2 regions of the Ensifer sp. Root142 genome follow, and region 1 is predicted to be linked to the other one. Evidence: predicted binding sites of a transcription regulator. Region 1 holds the regulator's gene; the other holds the start of a gene.
What was found. The regulator LexA, encoded in region 1, represses DNA repair genes until DNA is damaged. The targets are predictions, from matches to a motif close to TGTTCNNNNTGTGTTCNG.
Positions count from the first base shown of each region.

Region 2: the regulator LexA is predicted to act here: its motif matches at 2,523-2,540, upstream of recA (recombinase RecA).

Region 1 is NZ_LMFK01000023.1:10,452-19,214, reverse strand. Features, by position in the region: gene ASD52_RS21145 (hypothetical protein) at 1-264, shown strand, start outside; gene ASD52_RS21140 (thermonuclease family protein) at 506-1,207, shown strand; tRNA gene ASD52_RS21130 (tRNA-Cys) at 1,878-1,951, shown strand; gene ASD52_RS21125 (GFA family protein) at 2,253-2,684, opposite strand; gene ASD52_RS39425 (hypothetical protein) at 3,120-3,266, shown strand; gene ASD52_RS21120 (hypothetical protein) at 3,910-4,242, shown strand; gene lexA (transcriptional repressor LexA) at 4,462-5,178, opposite strand; gene ASD52_RS21110 (hypothetical protein) at 5,359-5,598, shown strand; gene ASD52_RS21105 (hypothetical protein) at 5,657-5,944, opposite strand; gene ASD52_RS39420 (hypothetical protein) at 6,442-6,585, opposite strand; gene ASD52_RS21095 (DUF4242 domain-containing protein) at 6,763-7,053, opposite strand; tRNA gene ASD52_RS21090 (tRNA-Ser) at 7,727-7,816, opposite strand; gene ASD52_RS21085 (septal ring lytic transglycosylase RlpA family protein) at 8,093-8,763, shown strand, end outside.
Region 2 is NZ_LMFK01000044.1:127,033-135,795, forward strand. Features, by position in the region: gene alaS (alanine--tRNA ligase) at 1-1,078, opposite strand, end outside; gene recA (recombinase RecA) at 1,308-2,396, opposite strand; gene ASD52_RS29180 (carbohydrate kinase family protein) at 2,636-3,583, shown strand; gene ASD52_RS29185 (pseudouridine-5'-phosphate glycosidase) at 3,615-4,544, shown strand; gene ASD52_RS29190 (PAS domain-containing sensor histidine kinase) at 4,687-7,311, opposite strand; gene ASD52_RS29195 (flagellar biosynthetic protein FliO) at 7,588-8,553, shown strand; gene dksA (RNA polymerase-binding protein DksA) at 8,655-8,763, opposite strand, start outside.

The DNA.
Region 1 (8,763 bases):
GGCATAGACCCGCACACACGGCAGATCGTGCTTGGCAAATGGCGCCTGAGGCTGCCGGAATCACCACTGCTGCGCATGCTGGTTGGCGGGCTGCTGATATTCGGCGGCTTTCTCGGCTTTCTGCCCGTGCTCGGATTCTGGATGGTGCCCTTGGGCTTACTCATCCTCTCGCACGATATTCCTTCAGTACGCCGCCGCCGCCGAAGGTTCGCAGTCTGGTGGGCGCGCCGACGCAACGGGACGGGGTCTTCGAAGGAACGATGATTCGTTCGCGAGGGCGATCCTCGCTTCGACAGGGCGCCACAAGCTCACGCTACACGGAAGCCGAGCCTATTCGGCTCCTTCGTCGGCGACGATGTGGCGGCGGCTCCAATCGAATGAAAGTCATGGACCGCCGCGTCCTCCCGACCGACTTGTGCGCAAACTCCCGCATTCGGGCTGTCGTTGAAAACCATTCGGCAACGGATCGGCAGCATAATGCCGCCCGGATTAAGGATGGGGCGGAATGGCTAAGACCACGACAAGCCGCGGGCGTCGCCGCGGCAGCCGGACAAAGAAAAAGGGCGGAATGCTGCCCTGGTATCTCGCCGCGGTGCTGACAGTCGGCGGCGTTGTTGCGTACGACCACCGTGGACAGTTGCGGGATCTGCCGGGCGTTTCGGATGTGTTCGCATCGGCGCCCAAGTCGACATCCACATCCAGGTCGGACGATCGGCCGAAGGCGCAGGCCCGTGTCGCCATGCCCTCGGCTACGCACAAGACGAAGCCTGTCGACGGACCGATACCCGCAGTCAATGTCGGGTTGGCCGCACCGACACCCGTCGAGCGCCCGATCGCGCAGCCCACGGCCGTCGAGCCCCAGGCGAATCAGTTCTATTTCTGCGGTACCCGCAACGACAATTGCGTCGTCGACGGCGGAACATTCCGCTACCAGGGCGAGGAGATCCGTGTCGCCGACGTCGATGCACCGCGAATCAAGCAGGCGAGTTGCGATAGCGAACGTGCCCGCGGCTTCTACGCCAAGCAGCGATTGCGCGAGTTGCTGAACGCCGGCGAGTTCAGGCTGATCGAGGCCATCGGCAGGAGCGACGACAAGAACAGCGAAAAGCTGCGCGTGGTGATGCGCGACGGCCGCTCTCTCGGCGCCGTGCTCGTATCGGAGGGCTTGGTTCGGCCCTGGAAGGGACAGCCCAAGCCCTGGTGTTAGACGGTGCTCGGCGTCATCAGAGAGAATGATGAGGGCCGGAAGCGTGTAGCCGTCTAAGTTATCCACCGAGCGCGATATCAATACCGATTATCAACCCCAGAGCCGATAGTGCCAGAAAGAACACAACAAGAGAGCTTGCTAGAAGCAGCTTGATGGGATTGGCTCGGAAATCTGCCTTAAGGTTCGGGAAAATTGGCGACATGTCCAATCGGCCGGTCACCGCGAGCTGGAATAGACGCCAGATTGCGACCGCAATGCACATTCCACAGAAAACTACCGTCAGTATGAGCTTGGGTAGATGATCAACTCTGGATTCAACGTCCAATTCCCTGAAGAATCTTGGTGCAAGGTAGCTTTACCGTGAAACGGTGTACAAGGTAGCAGCGCCCCGCGACGTCGGAAGAAGGGTTGGACGGAAGATTCGGGCCGTCTGTCGAAATGGTAAATCCATCCAATTGCCTCGTGTCGGACGCTGCCGTATAGCGCCCGCCGCCTGTCGTCGAAGGGGTTCGCGGCGATCCGTTATGGGGCCGGATCGGTAAGCCTGTGGAAGAGTTGGAGAAAGATGGAATTTCAGAAATGCCTGAGGACGTTTTTCAGAAATCCCCTCTTGCGCTCTTTCTATATTCATTCTAAACGCTCGCCACGACTTGATAATCTCAGTCGATGAGGCCTCGTGGCGGAGTGGTGACGCAGAGGACTGCAAATCCTTGTACCCCGGTTCAATTCCGGGCGAGGCCTCCAAAGCCACTCCTAAGTAGTTGAATTAGTTTCGCTATTTGGACTGCAGGATTTCATCTGCTGCCACACATTCCTCTTGGTGTGGCAATTGGTTCCCGTTATCTCCCTCTTCGACGTTCGATCCAAGCAGCAGATTGCCGATTCCATCCCCATTGCTTCTGGCAACACTCTGCCTCGTCAAGCGCGCCCGTTCGCGTTCCGCGAGTAGATCTTCGACGTCTTGGCGGCGCAACGAACGCCCCCCTCATTCAGGGTGCAGCAGTTTGAACGGCTGCGGCCGGCGTCCTGCCAGCCGCGCCTGTCGTCACTCCGCCGGGATAAACTTGAGCGTTCCTGCGAGCCTTGGGCCGGTCGATCCCTTCGTGTCCATCGGGTGGTTGATGCCGTCGTTCACCGGTAGCTCCTCGAAATCGAATGGGCTTATGCCTTCAAGGCACGCGGCGTTGACGCCGTAGAAATCCGGGTTCGCGCGCGGCTTGTGGAATGTGTAGATGCCGCACTTCGAGCAGAAGTAATGCTCTGCAGCCTTCGTGTTGAACTGATATTTGGTGAGTGCCTCGCCGCCGGAGAGAACCGTGACCCCGTCCTTGGCGGCAGAGACGGCAACCGCGCCCTTCAACTGGCAATAGGAGCAAGTGCAACGGCGGGCGGTGCGGAGGCCGCTCTTCAGTTTCACATTGAAGCGAACCGTTCCGCAGTGGCAGGCTCCGTCAAGGTTCTGAACATCGAGATTCATCCAATCATCCATCTGATTTTGAAGCGCATTTGATGAGCTTTCTTATGAGGTGGGTTGCTTGTGCTCAAGCGCATTCGGGGGCAGTCTCAATCCAGAGGACCGCACTCCCGTTGAGGCCGTTCGTTGTAGGGCCATCAGCCGATTGGGCTCAGGCGCGGGGTACGAGGCGTCTCGTCGCGCATCGGGCACATATTCAGACCAAGTGCCCGATACGTGCGCCAGCACGCTTTCGTGCTCCACGTCGGGGACGTTCCGCGGCCCGAGCCGATGCGTCGCAAGAGCGCTCGGCCAACGGATCGTGCGGAGAAAAAGCCTACGGCCGTTCGCATCCGTCCTGCATCATCCGCGCGAGGAGCGAACAGTCCGCGTCGCACCGTTGCCTTTCTTGGGTACGAACCTAGTTACCCATACCGTACCCAAGCGAGGAATTGCTGAATGAACCGTAATGGGCTCTATCTGATCATTGCCATGCTCGCCGTCGCCGTCATTGGTCTCGGCGCCTATGTCTACCGCGAGGAAACAAAACCGACCGGCGTAGAGATCAAGATTGGCCAGGACGGGGTTTCCGTTCAGGAGAATTGAGCGCCATCGGCCACACGCTCAACAGGTTTGGCAGCGGCGAATGCCGCTGGCGGTCGACGCCCCACGCGAGGTTCAAGGCGAACGCAGATCCGAAGGCGGTCGAAATACCGGCCATCGGTGGCGTAAGCGGCCGCGTGCTCGTTGCGAGCGTCAACGAAAGTGTGACGTAGATAGGGCGGGCGAGCGCGTGATTCAGCCCCTCGCACGATGAAAGCAACAAGTCACCCAGCGCCTGCGCGATTGGCTAAAGCGGTTCTCCGTCAATAGCAGCCCGATTGTCGAAAGTGAAACGCTGTGCGTGCCTGCGCAAAGGACATGCTGCCGGCACGCAGGTACGGTTTTCGGGGGGCAAGGAACATGGGCCAATGCGGCGCGTCCAACACGCGCAGCGAGGCTGCCCGCATCGCAGCCAACCACTGTTTTCAAAGCGCAATTCGACCGGGCTGCGCTTGCCCGCCAGTTTGCGAACGTCCGCAGTCGCCAACGACATGGCCTTGCGAGGACGCGCCCCGAAATGGTGATTCGGTCACTATTGTCAGTGCTGAAAATATTGTCTCTAGACAGAACTGGGAATGAATATCCCAACAGCGCGACCCGTATAGGTAGTGTCAAACAAAGCCAACAATGGAGGAAAAGACATAAAATGAAATATAAGATCGCCCTGACTGCTCTTGCCATTCTTGCCGTAACGACGGCCACCGCAAGCGCTGAGGATCTCGTCTTTCAGCTTAAGAACAAGACGAATGCCGTTTTGACGAACTTCTACACATCGCCGGTCGGTGTTGATCAGTGGGAAGACGACGTCTTCGGGCGGCAGGTGCTTAATCCGGGCGAAAGCATGGAAATTACCATCGCCGACGGACGTGATGTCTGCAAATACGACATGCGCTTTGAATTCGAAGAAGGTTCCGGTCTCGACACGACTGAAGACAAGCAGGATCTCTGCGAGTTGGGCGAGTACTCGATTCACGAGTAAAATCCGTCGAGCGTGAAAAACACTCGATCCGAAAATCTCCGTCTCGCTACCCTATGTGGCGAGACGTTGAAGTAAGAGAGCGGCTGGCCGGCATGAAGGCGGCTAGAGCGTTTCCGGTTTAAACGGAGTCACTAGGCGCTCTATCTATTTGTTTTTACGCATTTCCTGGCGGAAAACCGCTCCGCACTTTTCCTCGAATTGCGCTGGCGTGAGACGGGCTTAGTGGTAGCGGCGGATCAAGCCGACGAGCTTGCCCTGAATCTTGACCCGGTCAGGCCCGAAGATGCGCGTCTCATAGGCCGGGTTGGCGGCCTCTAGAGCAATTGAAGCGCCCTTGCGCCGGAAGCGTTTCAACGTTGCTTCCTCGTCATCGACTAGTGCCACGATGATATCGCCGGGATTGGCCGTGGTGGCATTGCGGATGATCACCGTATCGCCATCGAAAATGCCGGCCTCGATCATCGAATCACCCTTCACTTCAAGGGCGTAGTGCTCGCCGCTGCCGATCATATCGAGCGGCACGGTAATGTCGTGGGTGTTGTTCTGTATCGCCGAGATCGGCACGCCGGCGGCAATGCGGCCCATCACTGGAACCGACACGGAGCTGTTGTCGGCAACCGGCAGCGTTTTCGCCGCGGGGGCAGGGGCGGGCGGTTTGCCAAGGCTACCCTCGATGACGCTCGGCGAAAACCCGCGACGGGGCTGCGCGCTCGCAGCATAGGCTTCCGGCAGTTTGATGACTTCGAGCGCTCGGGCGCGGTTGGGAAGCCGGCGTATGAAGCCGCGTTCCTCGAGCGCTGTGATCAGCCGGTGAATACCCGACTTGGATGCCAGGTCGAGTGCATCCTTCATCTCGTCGAAGGACGGCGGTACACCGGACTCCTTCATTCGTTCATGGATGAAAAGAAGCAATTCCTGTTGCTTGCGGGTCAGCATGGCAAGTCGCTCCAGAGGCGTGAAACAAATCAAGAACAGACACTATCTGTTCCATATGTGTTCCGCAAGTGCCTAAAATTCTGTGAATGTTGGTTCAATCAAGCGCAGATTGACCAACTCGTCGCTGCACGCGCCGCGCGAGGCTGATATGCCTCCTTCCGTTTATGGAATGAGGGTTTAATGACGAAGCTGATTCAAATCTTGCTGACCATCGTTGTCGCCGCGACCGCGATCCTTGGGTTTCGCTGGTATCAATACGTGGATAACAAGCAGAGCCCGTTTGACGAAGTTGGTATCGCGTTGAATGCGGCGATGCCCGGGCCGCTCAATCAATGGGGTTGTGACCGGCTGAAGCTGACATTTGGCAACGGACACCCGCCGCACGGTTGCGCCGCGGCCGATGGGACGCAGTGGAAATAGCCTGCCATCAAGGGATCAGCAGAAATATCGATGGGCGATCTGCTAGAGGAGGCCTGAATCAGGCCGGCTGCGTCGCGGAGCAGGCGTCCTCGAATTCCTTGACGGTTTCCGCGGAGTTGTCCTCCGGCAGCACAGCGTCGGCCGCTTCGGTCGCGACCGGCGTGTCGCCTTGATAGACGAAGGACTGGATGTAGTAGGCGATCGTTCCCTTCCAAACGTTCCGGCCGTCTATCTGCTGGCAGGGCACGGCCGTTTCGAAGTCGGCTTGCAGGTCGTCGACCGTGGCAGCGCTGAGGGCGATGTTAGGCGATGCGATAATCGAGGCGATAAGCAAGGCTGCAAGCACGGTGAACGTCCACTAGATCAGAGGTGGCGGCGATGGTTTGGTTAACGATGTGAACCGTGCTTTCGTTCCGAAGTCCAGCAAGCATGCCGGGCACTGTGCCGTGTTCAACAGTTCTTTGCGAAAGGCGAGCACTGGTGCTCAAGCTGTGGCAATGAAGGCACAAAGATTGGCGTGAGGTGCGTTGGCGTTTTCGATTTTCCGGCGCCCGCCTCAAAGCGTGGCGCTGGCAGCTGATCAACAATACCCGCCGCAAATGCTTCCGATGATGTTGGACGCCGTAATGGAGTGCGAGTGGCCAGCGGCATCCGCCTGTAGCGATCTTCGCATCTCCAGCCAAATACATACGATGTTCAAACGCGCTACGAAACCGGCATCTGACCGCGGGTGCTCGACCAGTCGCGCCGGGATGTCGCGGAGACGTTGCGCACCCCAGTTCGACTGGCCACTGACGGATATCTCTCTCGTGTCGTTAGTTCGAGAGGTTAAAGCCGACCGTCTTACTTCTTGTCTTTCTTGCCCAGGGAGAAACTGCTGCCGGCCAGCTTCACCTGTGAGCCTTCCGTCACAACGGCGGCTTTGACAGTCTTGTCCTTCTTTGGCTTTCTAACCTCGCGGTTACTTCGCACTTGACCTTTTGCCATGATCGTCTCCTTGGAAGGTGTGCCGGGGAACCCTGCATGGGCGCCGAATGCCGGCAAACCAGCCTGCATTGATACCGCCGTAAGTCAATGACGGTGCCGGTGGATCACTGTTTTGCCGGCGTTGCGTCGCGCATTCGTGCCCGGTGTCCGGGCACTGCGATGATAACGTCGCTTCGGTCACTTACCGTTGCGCCCCTGGGATGCTGTCGCAGGCCCTATGACGGCAGCAACTTCGGTTATCTTGTTCGCCGGAAATCCGGCGCGTTCCGAATGTTCGCGAATGACGTCGGCGCTTGATGCCTCGTGGACGCAGTAAATCTTGTCGCCGGCGACATAACTGGTGATCCATGTATATGGTACGCCAAGATCGGCGACGACAGCATTGGATTTTGCCGATAATGCGCAAAGGTCGTCCTGGTTGAGCTTGTCGGCCCCTGGGACGTCGCGTTCAATGATGTAGGTGGGCATCGTTCAGTTCCTCGGTTGTTGGAGGACTGAATATCAAGAATATCTAATATAATTGAAGTCAATACTTTCCACCGGTGATGCGGCGATTCACGACGATTTCCCTGGAAGTATAGGATCAAGCAGCGGAAGGGGCTCCACCGGGACTGGCGTCCGATCAAACGATGGGCGCCTGTATCGCCCCGCGATCACAATATCTCGCGGCCAATAGCTCTATGCGACTGAAATCGCGCGGCCGGGGATGGGAGCGCGCGATGCGCTCCGTCCGACACGCGTATACTAGCGCAAGTTAGTAGCTGAGCCGGAAACCGCCGGGACTCGCCGCAGACGGATCGGGTACAGGTGTTGGACCTTGCCACTGCGCATAGGTCGTGTTGCTGCCGCCGGTGCTTGCGCATCCGGCAAGTGCAAGAAGCGCGAGAAAAGCGGCTGTCGTCAAATATTTAAGAGGCATGGTTTTCTCTAGTTCTGGGAGATCGCCCAGGGCTCGATGGGCCGGAATCAGACTTTCCCTCAAATTATCTGGGATGGCAAGCGGGTCGAGCCACCGCCTTGCAAGCGCCGTCAATGCTGCGGCTATGATCGGGGAATACTCGCAAAACTTGTATGCGTTCGCCGCCAAAGCATTCACTTGGCGACCGAGCGCAATAATGGGTGGCGAAAAATGAGACAGCCATGGCGGAGGAGGTGGGATTCGAACCCACGGTGCGCTTTCACGCACGCCGGTTTTCAAGACCGGTGCCTTAAACCGCTCGGCCACTCCTCCGGGCAGGGCGTTATTGCGCGAAGCCTTGCTGCTTTGCAAGATTTAACATGCGTGGGCGGAAAGATTTTCTTGGCGCATCCGCTGCCCATTTTGTCCGGGTAACCATTCGTAAACCATAACTGGAGATTTCGAGCCGTCAGCCATTCGTCGGTTCGCAATTTTGCCTTGTTGCTGTCATGATTAATCGACTGTTCCGTTTCGGGACGCCGAGATTTCCGCTGGGGGCACGAGTGGAAGGTTTCGAGTACGGCTTATTCGAATGATGTTGTGGGACAGATGACATCCAGTAAAAATGCGGCATATCTGATCAAGGGACTGCGCCTTGCGGCGGTCCCTGTGCTTTGCGCAACGCTTGCGGCTTGCGGATCGACGTCCAGTATCAAGAAGAGCAAGTCGAGAAGCAAAGAATACTTTGCTGAGTCCGTTTATGGCGTGAAGGCGAGCCCCCGTGTCGCTACCGGCAAGAATATTCCGAAGGGCGGCGGCCGCTTTCAGGTCGGCAAAGCCTATCAGGTCAAGGGCAAGTGGTACCAGCCGAAGGAAGATTTCGGTTACAACAAGACCGGTGTCGCGTCCTGGTACGGCTCGGCCTTTCATGGTCGCCTGACGGCCAATGGCGAAGTCTACGACAAGCTTCATCTGTCCGCCGCGCATCCGACCTTTCCGCTGCCGAGCTATGCGCGTGTCACCAACACCGAAAACGGCACTTCCGTCATCGTTCGTGTGAACGATCGCGGTCCCTATGAATATGGCCGCATCATCGACGTTTCGTCGAAGACAGCCGATTTGCTCGATATCAAGCAGAAGGGCAGTGCCAAGGTTCGGGTGCAATATGTCGGCCGCGCACCGCTTGAAGGCAACGACATGCCCTATCTCATGGCGTCCTATGTCACGAAGGGCGACCGCAGTCCGGGCGTCATGCCGGAGGGCCAGATCGCAACCGGCGT
Region 2 (8,763 bases), on a different contig from region 1:
GGAAGCGGGTTTCCTCGAGCTTCAGCGTCTCCGAGATCAGCGCCTCGGCGCGCATCAGTTCCGGATAGGCGCGGCCCATCTGGCCGACGAGCGCCGGCAGCAGCTTCCACATCAAGGGATCGCGGGCACCGAGCAGCTGCGCGTGGCGCATGGCGCGGCGCATGATACGGCGCAGCACATAACCACGGCCCTCGTTCGACGGCAGCACGCCATCGGCGATCAGGAAGGCGGACGAACGCAGGTGGTCGGCAATGACGCGATGGCTGGCGCGCTGGTCGCCTTCGGCCTTGACGCCGGTTGCTTCTTCAGACGCGGCAATCAATGCGCGGAAGAGATCGATTTCGTAGTTGTCGTGCTGGCCCTGCAGCACGGCTGCCAGGCGCTCGAGGCCCATGCCGGTGTCGATCGACGGACGCGGCAGGTTGACGCGCTCTTCCTTGGTGATCTGCTCGTACTGCATGAAGACGAGGTTCCAGATCTCGATGAAGCGGTCGCCGTCCTCATCGGCAGAACCAGGAGGCCCGCCCCAGATCTTGTCGCCGTGGTCGTAAAAGATTTCCGAGCAAGGACCGCAAGGGCCGGTATCGCCCATGGCCCAGAAATTGTCGCTGGTCGGGATGCGGATGATGCGGTCGTCGGAAAGGCCGGCGATCTTTTTCCAAAGGCCAAAGGCTTCGTCGTCGGTGTGATAGACCGTGACCAGCAGGCGCTTGGCGTCGAGGCCATATTCCCTGGTGATCAGGTTCCAGGCAAGCTCGATAGCGTTTTCCTTGAAGTAATCGCCAAAGGAGAAATTGCCGAGCATCTCGAAGAAGGTGTGGTGGCGCGCGGTGTAGCCGACATTGTCGAGGTCGTTGTGCTTGCCGCCGGCGCGCACGCATTTCTGCGCCGTCACGGCCGTCGAATAGGGACGCTGCTCAAGCCCGGTGAAGACGTTCTTGAACTGGACCATGCCGGCATTGGTGAACATCAGCGTCGGGTCGTTGCGCGGTACCAACGGGCTCGACGACACCACCTCATGACCATTCCTGCGGAAATAGTCGAGAAACGTCGACCGGATTTCATTCACGCCGCTCATCTTGCGTCCTATCTGTGCACCAATTCAGGCCCAGGCCCCGGCATCTGCCGCGCCACTCGCCGTTATCCTTCGACCCCGCGGCCATCGCTGACGGCTGCGCCCTCCAACGCCCTCGGTCGCCGGAACCACAGGCTTTTATCGTTCGCGTATCATGCTGTCCAGACGGCAGCAAAAAACCGGCCGCCGATGAAGGCGACCGGTTTTGAAAGCTTGAAGCTCGGCTCGCTGCTTATGCTTCGGCAGCGTCGTCGCCGTCGTCGGGTTCCGGACCACCATTCTCGAGGAACCGGTCGGCGATCAGGCCGGCGTTCTGACGCAGAGCCGTCTCGATCTCGCGCGACAGGTCCGGATTGTCCCTGAGGAACGACTTGGCGTTCTCGCGACCCTGGCCGAGGCGCTGGCTGTTATAGGAGAACCAGGCACCGGACTTCTCGACGATACCAGCCTTGACGCCGAGATCGACGAGTTCGCCGGTCTTCGAGACGCCTTCGCCATACATGATGTCGAATTCGACCTGCTTGAAGGGAGGCGCCATCTTGTTCTTGACGACCTTGACGCGCGTCTGGTTGCCGACGACTTCTTCGCGCTCCTTGACGGAACCGATACGGCGGATGTCGAGGCGAACGGAGGCGTAGAACTTCAGCGCATTGCCGCCCGTCGTCGTTTCCGGCGAACCGAACATGACGCCGATCTTCATGCGGATCTGGTTGATGAAGACCACCATGCAGTTCGACTTCGAGATCGAGGCGGTCAACTTGCGCAGCGCCTGGCTCATCAGACGGGCCTGCATGCCCGGCAGGCTGTCGCCCATTTCGCCTTCGATTTCGGCGCGCGGCACGAGCGCTGCGACGGAGTCGATGACGAGAACGTCGATCGCCCCGGAGCGTACCAGCGTATCGGTGATTTCGAGCGCCTGTTCGCCGGTATCGGGCTGCGAGATCAGCAGGTTTTCGAGATCGACGCCCAGCTTGCGCGCATAAACCGGGTCGAGTGCGTGTTCGGCGTCGACGAAGGCGCAGATGCCGCCCTTCTTCTGTGCTTCTGCGATGGTCTGCAGCGCCAGCGTCGTCTTGCCCGAGCTTTCCGGACCATAGATTTCGACGATGCGGCCCTTCGGCAAGCCACCAATGCCGAGTGCGATGTCCAGGCTGAGAGAGCCGGTCGAAACCGTCTCGATCTCGATGATGCTGTCCTTCCCACCGAGCTTCATGATCGATCCCTTGCCGAACGACCGTTCGATCTGGGAAAGTGCCGCTTCAAGTGCCTTGCTTTTATCCACCGATTTGTCCTCTACGAGCCGCAAAGAGTTTTGTGCCATTTGGTCCACCTTTAGGTTATTGAAGCTACCGAGGCAATGAAGCCGCCGCACGAGTTTTTGTACATGTTTTGTTCCGTTTTTGCAAGAGCAGGACAAGACATTGAAAAATAGGAATTATTCGGATTGTGTTCGATTCATGTTCACGCTTTGCTGCGTAATTTTTTTGGCAGCGCCAGGCGCACCCTGAGACGATGAACCCTCCCGATCCGATTCGGCCGATAGACAGCAGAGGAACATTCATGAAGGAAGGCGAAATCGCCGTCTTCGGCGGCGCTCATATCGATCGGCGCGGCCGCATCTCGGGCACGACCGCACCCGGTTCGAGCAACCCCGGCACCTGGTTCGAAGAGGCAGGTGGCGGCGGCTTCAACGCTGCGCGCAACCTGGCACGACTGGGTCATAGCGTCCGGATGATCAGCACGCGCGGTGGTGACGCTGCTGGCGACATCGTGACGGCGGCCGCAGCGGCTGCCGGCGTCATCGACAATCCCCTCACCTTTCTCGACCGCCAGACGCCGAGCTACACTGCGATCATTGAAAATGACGGCAACCTGGTGATCGCCCTTGCCGACATGGATCTCTACCGGATGTTCTCGCCGCGCCAGTTGCAGCGGCGCGCATTGCGCGATGCCATCGCCGACAGCCGGCTGGTGCTGACCGATGCGAACCTGCCCGAAGAAACCATCGCCGCCCTCGTAGCGGCGGCGTCGACGGATGGGCGCATTGTCGCCGGTATCGCCGTATCGCCGGCAAAGGTGATCCGATTCCAGCCGAGCCTGGTCAGGCTCAGCTTCCTGTTCATGAACGAGGCCGAGGCGCGGGCGCTCACCGGCAAGGATGCGGCGGATGCTGAGGGTTGGCCGCCGCTTTTGCGCGCCGCCGGGCTCAATGGCGGCGTCGTTACCCGAGGCGGCAGAGCGGTCGTCGCCTTCGATCGCGAAACCGTCTGCGTCGCGACGCCGCCGGCCCTGCCGGAGCTCGCCGATGTTACCGGCGCCGGCGATGCCCTGGCATCAGGCTTCCTCACCGCCCGTCTTGCCGGCCATGATCTGTCGGAATGCCTGCGGCGCGGCATTGCCGCCGCCGGCATTACGCTTCGCTCTCCCTTGGCCGCCTCGGAACAAATGTCGCAGGCCAACCTCGAACAGGCACTGGCCCTTGTGCCGGCACCTCAAATGCTGGCATGAACGCCGCCAGCCGAACTCCCAAGGAAAAACCATGACCAAACCCGCTTCCCCCTTCCTGCCGATGGAATATTCCGACGAGGTTGCAGCCGCCAAGGCACGCGGCGCGCCGATCGTGGCACTGGAATCGACGATCATCACCCATGGCATGCCCTATCCGGGCAACCTCAACATGGCCCGCAGCGTCGAAGCGATCATCCGCGACCAGGGTGCCGTTCCGGCGACGATCGCCGTCATTCACGGCGTTCTGCATATCGGCCTTGACGATGCGAAGCTGGAAGAGCTGGCCAAGACCGAAGGCGCGATGAAGGTATCGCGCGCCGATCTCGCCTTTGCCATCGCCGAGCGCCGCACCGGCGCGACGACCGTTGCCGCCACCATGATCGCCGCTGCCCGCGCCGGCATCCGCGTCTTTGCGACCGGCGGCATCGGCGGCGTGCACCGCGGCGCCGAGCTGAGCTTCGACATCTCCGCCGACCTCGACGAACTGGCACGCACGGCCGTCATCGTCGTTTGCGCCGGCGCGAAAGCCATCCTCGACATTCCGAAGACGCTCGAGGTCCTCGAAACCCGCGGCGTGCCTGTTGTGACCTATGACAGCGACGTGTTCCCGGCCTTCTGGTCGCGCGATTCGGGCCTCAAGAGCCCGCTGATGCTCAACAGCCCAGCGGCAATCGCCAACTTCCAGAACATGCGCGAACTGCTCGGCGTCGATGGCGGCATGCTGATCGCGAACCCGGTTCCGGCCGAAAGCGAGATCGCGCGCGAGGAGATGGAAATCTACATCGGCCGCGCGCTCGACAACGCCGAACGCGATGAGATTTCCGGCAAGGAGGTCACCCCGTACCTGCTCGACAACCTCTTCCACATGACCGAGGGCCGCAGCCTCGAAACCAACATAGCGCTGGTCGAGAACAATGCCCGCCTCGCCGGCGAAATCGCTGTGGCGCTGACCGCGAAGTAGTCGACTGACATTAAGATCATAAGAGAAAAGCCCGGCGCGAAAGCGTCGGGCTTTTTGTTGGACTGCAATTCTTGGCGAGCGCCGAAATGCGCGCCGCGATTTCTCAGATTCGCTCAATGCACTGCGCAGTTTCGCGCACGCCTCAGGAGTCCAGCATCTCGCGCACGGCCACGGCCAGTTGCTTCAGCGAGAACGGTTTCGGAAGGAAGCCGAATTTGGCGTCGGCAGGAAGATTGCGGGCGAAGGCATCTTCCGCGTAACCCGAGACGAAGATGAACTTCAGGTCCGGGTACTTCTTGCGCAGCTCCGTCAAGAGTGTCGGCCCGTCCATTTCCGGCATCACCACGTCCGAAACGACGATATCGACGGCGCCATCGAGCTCCTCCATGATCTCGAGTGCTTCGACGCCAGAGCCTGCCTCGTGCACGGTATAGCCGCGGGTCTCGAGCATGCGCTTGCCGCCGCGGCGGACCGCTTCTTCGTCCTCTACCAGGAGGACGACGGCTGAATCACCGGTGAGATCGGTCGGTTCCTCGGTCTTGGCGACTGGCTTGGCGACAGCTTCAGCCGGCGGCAGCGTCACCGCCCCATTGGATGCGCCCTGCGTCGGTTCACCCGCGGCTTCCGGAATGTCGATATGGCGCGGCAGCAGGATGCGGAAGGTGGTTCCCTTGCCGACTTCGGATTCCGGATAGATGTAGCCGCCGGATTGCTTGACGATGCCGTAGACCATCGAAAGACCAAGGCCCGTGCCCTTGCCGACTTCCTTGGTGGTGAAGAAGGGCTCGAAGATCTTGTCGAGAATTTCTGGCGGAATACCGGTTCCCTGGTCGGAAACCTCCACCATGACGAAATCTTCCTCCGGCAGTTCGCGCCGGCCAATGGCCGCGATTTCCGTTGCCGGCAGATTGCGCGTGCGAAGCGTGATGATGCCGCCTGACGGCATGGCATCGCGCGCATTGACGGCAAGGTTGAGCAGCACCTGCTCGAACTGGCCGAGATCCGTGCGCACCGGCCAGAGATCGCGCCCGTAGTCGACTTCGACCTTGACGTTGGTCCCGGTCATGCGATCGACGAGCATGCGCAGGTCGCCGATCACGTCGGTCATGCTCAGCACTGTCGGCCGCATGGTCTGCTTGCGCGAGAAGGCGAGCAACTGCCTGACGAGCACCGCCGCACGATTGGCGTTGCGCTTGATCTCCATCAGATCGGCAAAGCTCGCATCGGCCGGTCGCGCCGACAAAAGCAGGTGGTCGGAGGACAGCAGGATCGCCGTCAGCACGTTGTTGAAATCGTGCGCGATGCCGCCCGCAAGCGTGCCGACCGCATTCATCTTCTGCGTCTGCGCCATCTGGTTTTCGAGCGCCTTCTGCTCGGTAATCTCCAGCGCGTAGATGATCGCTGCCTCTTCCGGAGCCTGATCGCTCTGGTCGATGACGGCATTGATATAGAAGCGGAAATGCCGCTCGCCATCGGCCGGGTGCAAGGCGTCGATCGGCGCGATATCGCCCTGGCGATCCTTGGCGGCGGCAAGCGCCTCATGCAGACGGCCCTTTTCCGTCGGATGCACCACCGTTTCGATCAGCGCGCCACGCTCGACATCGTCCTGGGAGACAAGGCCGGAAAACAGCTTGAGGAACGGCGCATTGGTGCGAAGGATGCGACCGTTGCCGTCGACCGAGGCGATGGCCATCGGCGTATTGTTGAAGAAGCGGGTGAAGCGCATCGCAGCGCTCGACGCCGACTGATCCTCGTCCTCGCCGCCGTCGCGCGACATGACGATGGTCCGGCTTTCGCCGGGCGCGCCATCGCGTGCCGACGACACGCGGTGCACCATGCGCACCGGCAGGCTCTGGCCGTTGGACTTGCGCAGATCGAGATCCAGCACCTTGGTCTTCTTCAGGCCTGGCTCCGCCTGCACCGATTGCACCAGCGTCAACCCCTCGCCGGCGACAAGATCGCCGATGCTCATGGAGCCCGGCTGGAATTTTGTCAGGTCGATGCCCAGCCAATCCGCAAGGGTAGCGTTGATGTAGAAGATCTCGCCCTTGCGCCCGGCGGAGAAGAAGCCGGCCGGAGCATGGTCGAGATAATCGATGGCGTTCTGCAGTTCCTTGAAGAACCGCTCCTGGTCGTCACGTTCGGCGGTGATGTCGGCAATCTGCCAGAGATAGAGCGGGTTGCGGTCACTATCTTCGAGCGGCAACACCCGGGCCTTCAAGCGAAACCAGTGGGCACCAGAGCCGCTGGACGCAGCACCGGTCGCCAGCGGCTTCAACAGCCGAAACTCCTCGTGCCCCTGCTTGCCTTCGTGCAGACCGTTGGTGAGGCGGTAGATCGCTTCGGTCGCCTCGCGGTTTCGCGACAGGATCGTTTCGAGCGACTGGATGCCGGCAGAATTCTTCGCGCCGGTCAGCGCGCCGTAGGCGGCGTTGGCGTAAATGATGCGGCCCTTGCGGTCGGTGACGATCGTGCCGTCTTCATGGGCGTCGAGAAAGGCGCGCGCCAGTTCGTCCGGCCGCGATTGCGGCATCACCTCGATGAAGCCGATGACCGACGAGACGAGGAAGAAGATGCCGACCATGGCAAGAACGCCAAGGATGCCGAGCACGATCTCGTTGTCCAACTCGTTCTTGAAGATCACGAAGGCGATCGCAGAGACGGTCAGAACGATCGCAAGCAGGACGATCCGCATGACGGTTCCCGGCCTGACGCCACGGTCAACAACCGGCATCTGGTAGTCACCTGACTGCCGCATTTTCGTCATCGGGTCCTCATCTGCCGCCAATACCGCCCGGCACATAGCCGATACGGTCCGGCGCTCCGGCCGGCATCCGCGCAATCCGCCAGGTGAAATCGGCCAATCCCGACACGCCCTCGATCATTCGGATAGGAATCATCTTTAACGATCAGAGATAACAGCAAAAAGCACCTGTGCGGAAGCGCAGCGGTCAATTCACAGGGAATGTCGGCGAAGTGCTTGTCCAAGCCCGAAAAAAGCCGTCAAATACTGCCACTCGAAAGGCTTTAAGGAGTTCAGCCTATGATGGAAACGATCGTCGGAGACAACGGTAGCCGATTCATTATCGCCGCCGGCGCCGTTGCGATCGGGCTTCTGTGCCTCGTGGCCGTGCTCTGGATCATGCGCAACAGGCCGTCGTCGCCCTTCATTCGCGGCGGCAAGAACAGGCAGCCTCGCCTCGCTGTGCTCGATGCGGCCGCTGTCGACACACGCCGTCGCCTGGTGCTCGTGCGTCGCGACGACGTCGAACACCTGATCATGATCGGCGGACCTACGGATATCGTCATCGAAAGCCGGATTGCACCGATCGATGAGAGCGCCTCAGCGAACGACGGTCCGGCAGTCATCGAGCGCAAGCCGATCGAGCAGCCGGTTGCCAGCGGCAATGGAACAGAGACAAGGGCAGCAGCGCCGGTGCAGTTGCGCCCTGTCGTACAGCCGGAGATGGCCGTCGCCGCGCCAGTGCGTCCGGCGGCGATACCGCAGGAGCAGCCGGTTGCGCGTGTCGAGCCGGCCCCGGCGGTTCGCCCGATTGTCGAACAGCGCCCGGCTCCTGTGATGGCCCCCGTGATGGCCATTGAGCCGCGTCCGGTCGAAAGGGTTGCGCCACAGGCGCCCGAGATCGTTGCCCCTGTCAATACGGCCGAGAAGGTCGAGGGCATCTTCGATGCCGCCCGCAGCCGCGTGCTGCCGACCCAGCCGCCAGTGCAGGAACAGCGTCCTGCAGCCGTTGCCCAATCGCAGCCCGTTGCCCAAAGCGCGCTTTCGGACTTCGAACGTATCCTCGACGCCGAAATCAGCGGTGACCTGCAGCGGCTGACGCCGGCTGCGGCGGCCGCACGTCCGGAAAATCGCGCGCCTGTGGCCGCTGCCGCCCGCCATGAGCCGATGCTCGGCGCACCGATCGACGATGTCCGCAAGGAGCCGACGATCGAGGAAGAGATGAACCGCATGCTCGCCGACATCTCCGCCGGCCGTAAGCCTTGACACATTCGGCGTCATTTCACCACGGAACAAACATTCAGCAAAAAGAAAAAGGCGCGGTCAACCCGCGCCTTTTTCTCAAGACTGATCCGGAAATCGGACCCTTATTCGTCCCTATAGACCTTTTCCCGACGCTCGTGGCGCTCCTGCGCCTCGATCGAGAGCGTTGCGATCGGTCGGGCGTCCAGACGCTTCAAGCCGATCGGCTCTCCC